Regions from separate parts of the Kineococcus rugosus genome, predicted to be linked through region 1. Evidence: predicted binding sites of a transcription regulator. Region 1 holds the regulator's gene; the other holds the start of a gene.
What was found. Region 1 encodes HrcA, which represses chaperone genes, less so after heat shock. Its sites were predicted from a motif close to GNTNGCACTCGGNNNNNCCGAGTGCNANC; they were not measured.
Positions count from the first base shown of each region.

Region 1 (6,226 bases):
GAACACCGGGTGCGGGCGTTCGTGGATCTCGACGTAGAGGTCACCGGGCGGGCCGCCGGCGGTGCCGACCTCGCCCTGGGAGGCGAGCTGGATCCGGGTGCCGGTGTCGACGCCGGCGGGGATGCGGATGGTCATCGGGCGGCGGGCGCGGACGCGGCCCTCCCCGGAGCACTCCAGGCACGGCGAGGGCAGGACGGTGCCGAAGCCGCGGCAGGTGGGGCACGCCTGCGTCGTCATGACCTGGCCCAGCAGCGAGCGCACGACCCGCTGCACCGAGCCCTGCCCGTGGCAGATGTCGCACGTCGCCGGGCTCGTGCCGGGCTGGCAGCAGGACCCCTTGCAGGTGGGGCACAGGATCGCGGTGTCGACCTGGATGGACCGCTCGCCGCCGAAGGCGGCCTCGGCGAGGTCGACGTCGACGCGGATGAGCGCGTCCTGACCGCGCTGGGTGCGGCTGGCGGGCCCGCCGCCGCGGCCGCCGCCGCCCTGGCCGAAGAAGGCGTCCATGATGTCGGAGAACCCGAACCCGGCGCCGAACCCGCCGCCGGGGCCGCCGACCCCGGCGCCGCCGCGGTCGTAGGCGGAGCGCTTCTCGGGGTTGGACAGCGTCTCGTAGGCCTGGGAGACCTCCTTGAACTGCTCCCCCGCCTCGGGGTTCACGTCGGGGTGCAACTTGCGCGCGAGCTTGCGGTACGCGCGCTTGATGTCCTCCGTGGAGGCGTCCTTGGAGACGCCGAGGACGTCGTAGTAGTCGCTCACGAGGTGGGGTCTCTCCTGTCGGTTCTGGGCACTGCGAAGATCACTGCGCGAGGATCCGCGAGACGTAGCGTGACACCGCACGCACCGCGGCCATCGTCGTCGGGTAGTCCATCCTGGTCGGGCCGAGGACGCCGAGCCGGGCCACGACCGCCTGGCTGCCGTACCCGCTGGTCACCACGGAGGTGCCGTCCAGGCCCAGGTGCAGGTTCTCCGCACCGATCCGGACGGTGAGGCCGCCGCGGTCGCCGTCCTCCTCCTCGGCGAGCTCCTGCACCAGCCGCAGCAGCACGACGTGCTCCTCCAGGGCCTCCAGGACGTTGCCGAGGGAGGTGGACAGGTCGGCGCCCTTGACGAGGTTCGCGGTGCCGGCGATGACCACGCGCTCCTCCAGGGAGGCGCTGAGGCAGTCCCCCAGCGCCGCGGCGACCTCGGCGGCGACCGCCATGTCCGGCTGCGGGGTCTGCTGGACCAGGTCGGTCAGCCCCTCGCGGGCCTCGCGCAGCCGCTTGCCGCCGACGGCGGCGTTGATCCGCGTGCGCAGGGTCGCCAGCGCGACGGCCAGGTCGTCGGCGTCGGTGGCCGAGCGGATGTCCAGGACGCGCTGCTCGACGCGGCCGGAGTCGGTGATGAGGACCAGCAGCGCGCTGCGGCCGCCGACGCCGACGAGCTCGACGTGGCGGACGGTCGCCCGGCTCAGCGAGGGGTACTGCACGACGGCGGCCTGCCGGGTGATCTGGGCCAGCAGCCGGACGGTGCGGTCGACGACGTCGTCGAGGTCGTCGGCGCCGTGCAGGAACGTCTCGATGGCGCGCTTCTCGGCCGCCGACATCGGCTTGACGTTGGCGAGGCGGTCCACGAACAGGCGGTAGCCCTTGTCGGTGGGGATGCGCCCGGCGCTGGTGTGGGGCTGGGTGATGTAGCCCTCGTCCTCCAGCACGGCCATGTCGTTGCGGATGGTGGCGGGCGAGACGCCGAGGGCGTGGCGCTCCACGAGGGTCTTGGAGCCGACGGGCTCGTGGCTGGAGACGTAGTCCTCGACGATGGCCCGCAACACCGCGAGCCTGCGGTCGTCGCTCATCCGTCCCTCCCTGCTCCGGCAGCCGGTGCTGCGCCCCCCGCGCGTCTGGCACTCCACGCGCGCGAGTGCCAAGTCTAGGCGCTCGGGCACCGGTCGCGCCTCCCCCGCCGGCCGCCCGGGCCTGGTTAGCGTTCCCCCGTGACCCGCTACGACGACCGGTACGGCGCCGACGTGCTCTCGGCCGACCCGCACGCCCGCAGCCGCCCGAAGCCCACCCACCGCGACGAGCCCGCCGTGCGCGGCCTGGTCGTGGAGGACGTCGACACCGGCTGGGTCGGCGCGGTCGTGCGGGTGGAGAAGAGCGGCGGGGTGCACGTCGTCGTCCTGGAGGACGCCAGGGGCCGCACCCGCACGTTCCCGCTGGGGCCGGGGTTCTGGGTGGACGGGCAGCCGGTGCGGCTCGTGGCGCCGCGGGCCGCGGGCCCGGCCCGGCCCACCCGCACCGCCAGCGGGTCGGTGGCCGTCGCCGGCGCCCCCGCCCGCACCGCGCGCGCCTCGCGCCTGCTCGTGGAGGGCCGCCACGACGCCGAGCTCGTCGAGAAGGTGTGGGGCGACGACCTGCGCGTCGAGGGCGTCGTGGTGGAGATGCTCGACGGCGTCGACGACCTCGACGCCGCGATCCGCTCCTTCGGGCCCGGGCCGGGGCGGCGCATCGGCGTCCTCGTCGACCACCTCGTGCCGGGGTCGAAGGAGTCGCGGATCGTCGCGGGTGTCGCGCGCAGCCCGCACGTCCTGGTGGTGGGGCACCCGTTCGTCGACGTGTGGCAGTCGGTCCGCCCGCAGCGGCTGGGCTGGACGGCGTGGCCGACGATCCCGCGCGGGCGGGACTGGAAGCACGGGATCCTCGCCGAGCTGGGCTGGCCGCACGCCACCCAGGCCGACGTCGCACACGGCTGGAAGCGCATCCTGGGGACGGTGCGCACGTACGCCGACCTGGAGCCGGCGCTGCTGGGCCGGGTGGAGGAACTCGTCGACTTCGTGACCGCCGACCTGGCGGACCGCTGAGGGAACGGTCAGGATCGGAGTCGTGACCCAGCCCCCGATGCCGCCGCAGCAGCCCTACGCCCCGGTCCCGATGTCGCCGTCGGACGAACGGATGTGGGGGATGTTCGGGCACCTGTCCGCGATCGCCGCGAGCTTCCTGACCCTGCCGTTCCTGGGGCCGCTGATCCTGTTCCTGGTCTTCAAGGACCGCAGCGGGTTCGTGCGCGGGCACACGGCCGAGGCGCTGAACATGACGATCTCGCTGATCGTCTACGAGGTGGTGCTGTTCGTCGTCTGCTCGGTCCTGGCGCTGTTCACCTTCGGGCTGTCGTACGGCCTCATGGTGGTGCCCGGCATCGTCGCGCTGGTCTTCGCGATCCTCGCGGCGGTCGCGGCGAACCAGGGCCGCGCCTACCGCTACCCGCTGATCTTCCGGCTGGTGCGCTGAGGCGCGGGCGGTCTCAGGCGCTCACCGCGCGCAGGTCCCCGGTGGGGTCGACCCCCAGGGGGACCAGCGCGACGGTGCTGACCCCGGCCCGGGCGTAGTCGTCCAGCCGGGACCGCACATGCGCCACCGGGCCCACCAGGCTCGTCGCCTCCACCAGGCCCGCCGGGACGGCCTGCACGGCGTCGTCCTTGCGCCCGGCGAGGTAGAGGTCCTGCACGGCGTCGACGGCGTCGGCGAACCCGAGGCGGCGGCCGAGGTCGGCGTAGAAGTTCTGCTCCCGCGAGCCCATGCCGCCGACGTACAGGGCGATGAGCCGGCGCACCGGCAGCTCCGCGCGGGCACGCTCCTCCCCCGTCGCGCCCGTCAGCACGAACGGCACCGAGGCCGTCACCTCGAACCCCTGCACCGGCCGGGTGCGGCGCGCGAACCCGGCGCGCAGCCGGTCGAACGACTCCGCGCAGTTCTCCGGGACCAGGAACGAGGGCAGCCAGCCGTCGGCGATCTCCCCGGCCAGCTCCACGTTGCGCGGGCCCACGGCGGCCAGGTGGATCGGCAGGTCGGGCCGCGGGGCGGGCTGCATGAGCTTGAGGGGCACGCCCGGGCCGCCGGGCAGCGGCAGCCGCAGGTGGGTGCCCTCGAACCGCGAGTCCTCGCGGGCCAGCAGCCGGCGGACCACCGCGACGTACTCGCGGGTCCGGGCCAGGGGGTGGGCGAAGGGCTGGCCGTACCAGCCCTCGGCGACCTGCGGGCCCGAGACGCCCAGCCCGAGCCGGAACCGGCCCCCGGACAGCCCGTCGAGGGTGGCCGCCGTCATGGCCGTGGAGGCCGCGGCCCGCGCGGGGACCTGCAGGACGGCCGAGCCGAGCCCGATGCGGGTGGTCCGCCCGGCGAGCCAGCCCAGGACGCTCACGGCGTCGGTGCCGTACGCCTCGGCGACCCAGGCGGAGGCGAACCCGGCGTCCTCGGCGGCGCGGGTCAGCTCCAGGGCCCGGGCCGCGGCGGGCCCGACGGGTCCGGTGAGGTAGCCCAGGCTCAGTCCGAGGTCCATCCCCGCACGCTACGGGACGGCCGCGCGGGCCCTTGCCGCCACCGGGCCCCCGGGGCATCCTGTGCCCCGTCCGTGCGGTTCCCGTGAGGGCGCACCCGGACCCCACCCCCGACCACCGCGGTCGACGACGCGAAGGACCCACCGTGCTCCGTACCCCCCTGCGCCGCTCCCCCCTGCTGCGCCGCCTCTGCGCGTCCGCCTCCCTCACCGCCGCCGTCGCCGGCGCCGGGCTGGTGGCCACCGCCGCCCCCGCGGCGGCCGCGACCTGCTCCGACGTCGAGGTCGTCTTCGCCCGCGGCACGGGTGAGGCGCCGGGCCTGGGCATCGTCGGCGGCCCGTTCGTGCGGGCCCTGACCAGCCAGCTGTCCGACCGGAGCGTCGGCTCCCACGCCGTCGACTACGCCGCGAACTCGTCGCAGACCAGCGCCGGTCCCGGGGCCAGCGCCATGAGCGCGCACGTGAGCTCGGTCGCGGCGCAGTGCCCGGGGACCCGCTTCGTCCTCGGCGGGTACTCCCAGGGGGCCACGGTCACCGACATCGCCCTCGGCATCCGCACGGGGACCACCAGCGGCACCCCCGTCCCGGCCGGGCTCGCCGGGCGGGTGGCGGCCGTGGTCGTGTTCGGCAACCCGCTGGGGCTGAGCGGGCGCACGATCGCCACGGCCAGCCCGACGTACGGGCCGAAGTCGAAGGACTACTGCAACAGCAGCGACACCGTCTGCGGCAGCGCCCCGAAGACGGGCACGGGCGGTCACCTCAGCTACGTCTCGAACGGGTCGGCGACCGCCGGTGCGCAGTTCGCGGCGGGCCTCGTCCGCGCCGGCGGGACCCCGACCCCGACCCCGGACCCGGACCCGACGGACCCGGGGGCGGGCACGTGCGTGCGGGACAGCACCCGCGCGCACGTCGCCGCCGACCGCGCCGTCAGCGTGTTCGGCCGCGCCTACGCGCGCGGCAGCCGCGACGACCTGGGCCTGGTGAGCAGCTACAGCAGCGTGTCGCTGCGCGCGGTCGACGGCGGCTGGGAGCGCGTCGCGTCCTGCTGAGACGGACCCCACCGGGCGGGGCCGGCGTGCTTCAGTCGAGCAGCCGGCGCACCACGGCGTCGGCCAGCAGCCGGCCCCGCCGCGTGAGGGCGACCCGGCCGCCGGGGGCCGGTTCCAGCAGCCCGTCGAGCAGGAGCTGCGCCGTCTGGGGGCGCACGTCCCACCAGGCGGGGTCGAACCCCTCCGCCAGCCGCGAGCGCAGCAGGACGTCCTCGACGCGGCGGTCGTCGGCGCCGAGCTGCTCGCGGGCGTGGGCCGGGGACTGCCCGGCGCCGATCCGGCCGGCGTAGGCGGTGGGGTGCTTGACGTTCCACCACCGCACCCCGCCGACGTGGCTGTGCGCGCCGGGCCCGATCCCCCACCAGTCGCCGCCGCGCCAGTAGGCGAGGTTGTGGGCGCAGGCGAACCGGGGTTCGCGGGCCCAGTTGCTCACCTCGTACCAGGCGAACCCGGCGGCGGCGAGGGTGTCGTCGACGATCTCGTACTTGTCGGCCTCGTCGTCGTCGGAGGGTTCGGGGACCTGCCCGCGGCGCATCTGGCCGGCCAGCTTCGTGCCCTCCTCGACGATGAGCGCGTAGGCCGAGACGTGGTCGGGGGCGCAGTCGAGCGCGGCGTCCAGGCTGCGGCGCAGGTCGTCCGGGGACTCCCCGGGGGTGCCGTAGATGAGGTCGAGGCTGACGTCGAGCCCGGCCTCGCGGGCCCAGCGGACGGCCAGGGGGACGCGGGCGGGGTCGTGGGTGCGTTCCAGGACGGCCAGGACGTGCGGGACGGCGGACTGCATCCCGAAGGAGACCCGGGTGAAACCGGCCTCCCGCAGCCGGAGCAGGCCCTGGGGGGTCACCGAGTCGGGGTTGGCCTCGGTG
Region 1 covers NZ_JBJLSJ010000003.1:61,008-67,233, forward strand. The annotation lists gene dnaJ (molecular chaperone DnaJ) at 1-759, opposite strand, end outside; gene hrcA (heat-inducible transcriptional repressor HrcA) at 800-1,837, opposite strand; gene ACRYM6_RS02360 (DUF3097 domain-containing protein) at 1,976-2,842, shown strand; gene ACRYM6_RS02365 (DUF4870 domain-containing protein) at 2,865-3,269, shown strand; gene ACRYM6_RS02370 (LLM class F420-dependent oxidoreductase) at 3,283-4,317, opposite strand; gene ACRYM6_RS02375 (cutinase family protein) at 4,461-5,363, shown strand; gene hemW (radical SAM family heme chaperone HemW) at 5,395-6,226, opposite strand, start outside.

Region 2 (6,226 bases), on a different contig from region 1:
GGGGTCGAGGGACTCCTGCGGACGTTGCCGCACGTACTCCTGCGGCGTCCCGAACACCTCGGCGGCCGGGCGCCCGGAGTCCGCGCACACCGCGCGGGCGTCCTGCAGGACGGCGTCGGCCAGCACCGCCGGGACGTCCTCGCGCAGCAGGTCCGCACGCACCCGCCGGGCCCAGCCCTCGTCGGCGGCCGTCGGCCAGGCCCGGCCCGTCGCGGTGCGCTCGTCCTCGTCCGGTGTCACGTCTCCCCCTCGCGCGCTGCACGGGCACCCGCCCTGGGGACCACCTTGGAGACGTCTGTGCAGGAAGTCAACTAGTTCGGGATCCGACTAGTCAGGGCGTGAGGAGGCCGGCGGCCCCGGCGGGTCAGGCGGTGGGCTCGGCGGTGAACTCGGCGGGACGCTCGCGCGGGGCGGCGGCCAGGGCCTCGGTGATCCCGTCCACTCCGGCCTCGGCGCCGTACACGGGGGTCCCGGGCTGCTGCCGCCAGGACTCGGCCAGGGGACCGGCGTCGACGCCGTCGAACCCCATCCGGTCGAGCAGGGCAATCACCGTGGCCTTCGCCTCGGCGTCGTCCCCGGCCACCGGCAGCGCCCGGCGCTCCATGTCGCCCGGCTGGCGGGCCGCGGTGATGAGGTGCTCGGCCTGGATGCCGTTGAACGCCTTCACCCACCGCAGCCGCCCGCGCGGGTCGAGGTGGCGGGCGGTCCACACCGTCTCCGGCGTCCCGTCCTCGATGCCGTCGATCCGGCCGTCGCGCTCGCGGGGGTAGTAGTTGCCGGTGTCGATCACGACGGTCCCGTCGGGCAGCGCGTCGAGCAGGCCCGCGGGCAGGTCCGGGACCCGCTTCTGCGGGACCGTGACGACGACGAGGTCGGCGCCCCGCGCGGCCTCGGCCGCGGTGACGGGGGTCGCGCCGGTCTCCTGCGCGAGGTCGGTGAGCGTCTCGGGCCCGCGGGAGTTCGCGACCCGGACCCGGTGCCCGAGGGCGGTGAACGCGCGGGTGAGGTTTCCGCCGATGTTGCCGGCGCCGATGATGCCGATGTCCATGCGGGCACGCTAGGTCCGTCGCCGCGGTGCCGCCTCCCGGGCCGCGAACCCCTCCGGAGGGGTTGCACTCGCCGCGGTCGAGTGCTAACTAAGGAGGTGTGGCACCGGCCCCGCCGGTGACCCGATCGGCAGCGCATCTCCTTCTCTCGCACTGGAGGTGGTGGCAATGTTGATGCGCACTGATCCCTTCCGGGAACTCGACCGGCTCACGCAGCAGGTCCTCGGGACGACGTCTCGGCCGGCCGTCATGGCGATGGACGCCTGGCGCACCGGGGACGAGTTCGTCGTGGAGTTCGACCTCCCCGGCGTCGACCCGTCCAGCATCGAGCTGGACGTGGAGCGCAACGTCCTGACGGTCCGGGCCCAGCGCCCCGTCCACGAGGACACCGGGGAGATGATCGCGGCCGAGCGTCCCCGCGGGGTGTTCAGCCGGCAGCTGATCCTCGGCGACAACCTCGACGTCGACAAGACCGCGGCGAACTACGCGTCCGGCGTGCTGACCCTGCGGGTGCCGGTCGCCGAGCGGGCCAAACCCCGCCGGATCACCGTGGAGACCGCCGACCGGCCGCAGGCCATCACGTCGTAGGGGGACGGCCGTGGACCGCTTGCTCGCGCGGCGTCCACGGCCCGGTGACGGCGGACCCGCCGACCCGCTGGCGGGGTGGTCGCAGGAGCAGGTGGACGAGGCGTTCCGCGCCCTCGTCGCCACCCTGACCCGCCTCCCCCCGCCGGCCCCGGCGGTCCCGGCCCGGCCCGCGCCGCGGGCCGGGGACCAGGACGCGAACCGCCGGCCACCGCGCCGTCAGCGCTCGCCCCCGCGGTAGGGGTGGACCGGCCGCACCCGTGAGGTACCGGGTGCGGCCGGCCCGCCGGTCAGGAGCGGCCCGCGGCGCGGGTGTGCTCGAAGATCAGGCTGGTCTCGGTGAGGCCCACGTCGGGGTCCCGGGACAGGTGCTCGGCGACGAAGTCGCGCAGCGCCTCGGTGCTCTCCACCGCGACGTGCAGGAGGTAGTCGTCGGCGCCGGCGACGAAGTAGACGTCGAGGACCTCCGGCTGGCGCCGCATCCGCGCCACGAACGGGCCCATGCTGCCGCGCGCGTGCGCGGCGAGCTTCACCGCGATCATCGCCTGCAGGTCCAGGCCCAGGGCGGCGGGGTCGACGTCGGCGTGGAACCCGCGGATCACCCCCGACTCCCGCAGGGCCCGCACCCGCAGCAGGCAGGTGGAGGCGGCGATGCCGACCTGCTGGGCCAGGGCGGCGTTGGTGATGCGGGCGTCCTCGGACAGGACGTGCAGGATGGCGCGGTCCACCGGGTCGACCACCCGGTGCAGCTTCTTCGGTCGGACGGGCCCCTCGGCCCCGTTCCTCGAACGATCTTCCACCGGTCGATGCTCCCACGAATCTCCTGCGACTCCCTTGCTGCTGCACCGAACCCTGTTCACCCTGGGAGGAGAACCGGCCCCACCCCTGGAGGAGTGAGCAGATGCGCATCGGCGTCCCCACCGAGGTCAAGAACCGCGAGTACCGCGTGGCGCTGACGCCCGCGGGCGTGCACGAGCTCGTCGGCCACGGCCACGAGGTCCTCGTCCAGTCCGGCGCCGGGCTCGGCAGCTCCCTGCCCGACGCCGAGTACGAGGCGGCCGGCGCGAAGGTCCTCACCGACGCCGACGAGGTGTGGGGCGCCGCGGACCTGCTCCTGAAGGTCAAGGAGCCGATCGCGCAGGAGCACCACCGGCTGCGCCGCGACCAGGTCCTGTTCACCTACCTGCACCTGGCCGCCTCCCGCGAGTGCACCGACGCCCTCCTCGCCGCCGGCACCACGTCCATCGCGTACGAGACCGTGCAGCTGCCCGACCGCTCCCTGCCGCTGCTGGCCCCCATGAGCGAGGTCGCCGGCCGGCTCGCCCCCCAGGTCGGCGCCTACTCCCTGATGCGCGCCGCCGGTGGCCGCGGCGTCCTCATGGGCGGCGTCCCCGGCGTGCGGGGCGCCGACGTCGTCGTCATCGGCGCCGGGGTCTCGGGCCAGAACGCCGCCCAGATCGCCCTCGGCATGGGCGCCGAGGTCACCGTCCTGGACCTGTCCCTGCCGAAGCTGCGCGAGGTCGACGTCCGCTTCGGCGGCGCCGTGCGGACCATCGTGTCGAACTCCTACGAGCTGGCCCGCGCCGTGCGCTCGGCCGACCTCGTCATCGGCGCCGTGCTCGTGCCCGGCGCCAAGGCGCCCAAGCTGGTCAGCAACGAGCTCGTCGCCCAGATGCGCCCCGGCTCCGTCCTCGTCGACATCGCGATCGACCAGGGCGGCTGCTTCGCCGACTCCCGCCCCACCACCCACGACGACCCCACGTTCACCGTGCACGGCTCGGTGTTCTACTGCGTCGCCAACATGCCCGGCGCCGTCCCGCACACCTCCACCTACGCGCTGACCAACGCGACGCTGCCGTACGTGGTGAAGCTCGCCGACGCCGGATGGGAGTCCGCGCTGGCCGCCGACCCCGCCCTCGCGCAGGGCCTGTCCACCCACGCCGGGTCGCTCGTCAACGCCGAGGTCGCCGCCGCGCACGGCCTGTCCGCGCGCACCCTGGCCGACGTCCTGGCCTGACCCCGGACCGCGCCCCTCCCCGGCCGGGGGAGGGGCCTCAGGGTTCGCGCAGCTCCGCGACGAGCGAGTCCACGACGTGGTGCAGCGGGCTCGCCTCGCCCCGCGCGCACGCCGCCTCGAACGTCGCGCGCTGGCGCTGGTAGCTCGCCCCGCGCCGCGGGACCTCCGCCACCAGGGCCAGGTCGCCGGCGCAGTCCAACTGCCGCGCGACGGGTTCGAGCCGGTCCAGCCACTCGTCGAGGTCGTCGGTGACGAGCCGCTCCCGGCCCCGCGCGTCGACGATGATCTCCGCGTCCAGCCCGTACCGCGCCGCCCGCCACTTGTTCTCCTGCACGTGCCACGGCGGCAGCGTCGGCAGTTCCTCCCCCGCCTCCAACCGGGCGTCGAGGTGGACGACGAGGCAGTGGATCAACGCCGTCACCGCCCGCAGCTCCCGCAGGGTCGGGGTCCCGTCGCAGACCCGCACCTCGATCGTCCCGAACTTCGGCGAGGGCCGGATGTCCCAGCGGACGTCGGAGAGGCCGTCGATGACCCCGGTGACGAACATGTCGTCCACGTAGTCCTCGAACTCGCCCCAGCTCCCGAACTGGAACGGCAGACCCGCCGTCGGTAGCTGCTGGAACATCTGCGCCCGGTTGCTGGCGTACCCGGTGTCGAAACCCGTCCAGTACGGCGAGCTCGCCGACAGCGCCTGCAGGTGCGGGTAGTGGTTCAGCAGGGAGTTCAGGATCGGCAGGACCTTGTGCACCGAGCTCACCCCGACGTGCACGTGCACGCCCCAGATCAGCATCTGCCGCCCCCACCACTGGGTGCGTTCCAGGAGTTCGGCGTAGCGGGCGTCGGGGGTGACGAGCTGCTCGTCCCAGCGGGCGAACGGGTGGGTCCCCGCGCTCACCAGCTCCAGGCCCAGCGGGTCGGTCACCCGGCGGATCGCCGAGACCGTCTCGGAGATGTCCCCGACGGCCTCCCCGACCGTGCCGCAGACGCCGGTGACGACCTCGAGGGTGTTGCGCAGCAGCTCCTTGGTGACCCGCGGCCCCGTCGCGGAGGGCTCCCGCTCCACGGCGCCCATCACCTCCGCCGCCCGGGGCGCGAGGTCGCGCGAGGCGCGGTCGACGAGCACCATCTCCCACTCGACGCCGAGCGTCGGGCGGGGGGAGGCGTTGAACTCCACGGACCGTCGACCCACGCCACGATCAGACCACACCGGTGCCGCCCTCGCCCTCCTGTCCCCCCGACCGTTACCGTCCGGGCGTGAGCGCTGAGCGGGAAGTGGACGTCGTCGTCGTCGGAGCCGGACCGGTCGGGGAGAACGTCGCCGACCGGGCCGGGCGGACCGGGCTGGAGGTCGTGGTCGTCGAGAAGGAGCTCGTCGGCGGCGAGTGCTCCTACTGGGCCTGCATGCCCTCCAAGGCGCTGCTGCGCTCGGGGCAGGCCCTCGCCGCCGCGCGCCGGCTGCCCGGGGCGGCCGAGGCGGCCACCGGGACGCTGGACGCGGCGAAGGTGCTGGAACGGCGCGACCGCTTCACCAGCGGGTGGGACGACAGCGGCCAGGCGGGCTGGCTGGAGTCCGCCGGCCTCGGCCTGCTCCGCGGGACCGCCCGCCTCGACGGGCCCCGCCGGGTGTCGGTCGAGACCGCCGACGGGACGGTCACGCTGCGCGCCCGGCAGGCCGTGGTGCTCGCGACCGGTTCCGTGCCCGTCCTGCCCGACGTCCCCGGGCTCGCCGACGCCCGCGCCTGGACCAGCCGGGAGGCCACCAGCGCGAAGACCGTGCCGGGGCGCCTCGTCGTCCTGGGCGGCGGGGTCGTCGGCTGCGAGCTGGCCCAGGCCTGGGCCCGCCTCGGCTCCCGCGTCACGCTGCTCGCCCGCTCCGGCCTCCTCGCGGGCCAGGAGGACTTCGCCGGCGAGCTCGTCGCCGACGCGCTGCGCGCCGACGGCGTCGACGTGCGGACCGGCGCCGGGCTGCGCGCGGTCTCCCGCGACGACGCCGGCGTCCACGTCGAGCTGACCGACGGCTCCACCGTCGACGCCGACGAGTTCCTCGTCGCCACCGGCCGCAGGCCCACCACCGCCGGGATCGGGCTGGAGAGCGTCGGGCTGGAGGACGGCGGGTCCCTGGAGGTCGACGACACCGGTCTGGTCGCCGGGGTCGAGGGGGGCTGGCTCTACGCGGCCGGGGACGTGTCCGGGCGCCCGAAGCTCACCCACCAGGGCAAGTACGGCGGGCGCGCCGTCGGCGACGCGATCAGCGCCCGGGCCTCCGGCGCGCTGGGCGCCGACGCCCCCGCCTGGTCCCGGTACACCGCGACCGCCGACCACACCGCCGTCCCGCAGGTCGTGTTCACCGACCCCGAGGTCGCCCAGGTCGGGCTGACCGCCGCCCAGGCCCGCGAGCGCGGGATCGACGTGAAGGTCGTCGACTACGCGATCGGGGACGTCGCGGGCGCCTCGCTGGTCGCCGACGGCTACGCCGGGAAGGCGCGGATGGTCGTCGACGAGCAGCGCCGGGTCGTCGTGGGCGTGACGTTCGTCGGCCAGGACGTCGCCGAGCTGCTGCACTCCGCCACGATCGCCG
Region 2 covers NZ_JBJLSJ010000034.1:33,465-39,690, forward strand. The annotation lists gene ACRYM6_RS17980 (hypothetical protein) at 1-240, opposite strand, end outside; gene ACRYM6_RS17985 (NADPH-dependent F420 reductase) at 365-1,048, opposite strand; gene ACRYM6_RS17990 (Hsp20/alpha crystallin family protein) at 1,215-1,634, shown strand; gene ACRYM6_RS17995 (hypothetical protein) at 1,645-1,872, shown strand; gene ACRYM6_RS18000 (Lrp/AsnC family transcriptional regulator) at 1,922-2,431, opposite strand; gene ald (alanine dehydrogenase) at 2,533-3,648, shown strand; gene ACRYM6_RS18010 (glutamate--cysteine ligase) at 3,686-4,837, opposite strand; gene ACRYM6_RS18015 (dihydrolipoyl dehydrogenase family protein) at 4,903-6,226, shown strand, end outside.
Region 2: ACRYM6_RS17990 (Hsp20/alpha crystallin family protein) is a predicted target of HrcA. The motif match lies at 1,109-1,137, and genes of this name have one in related genera.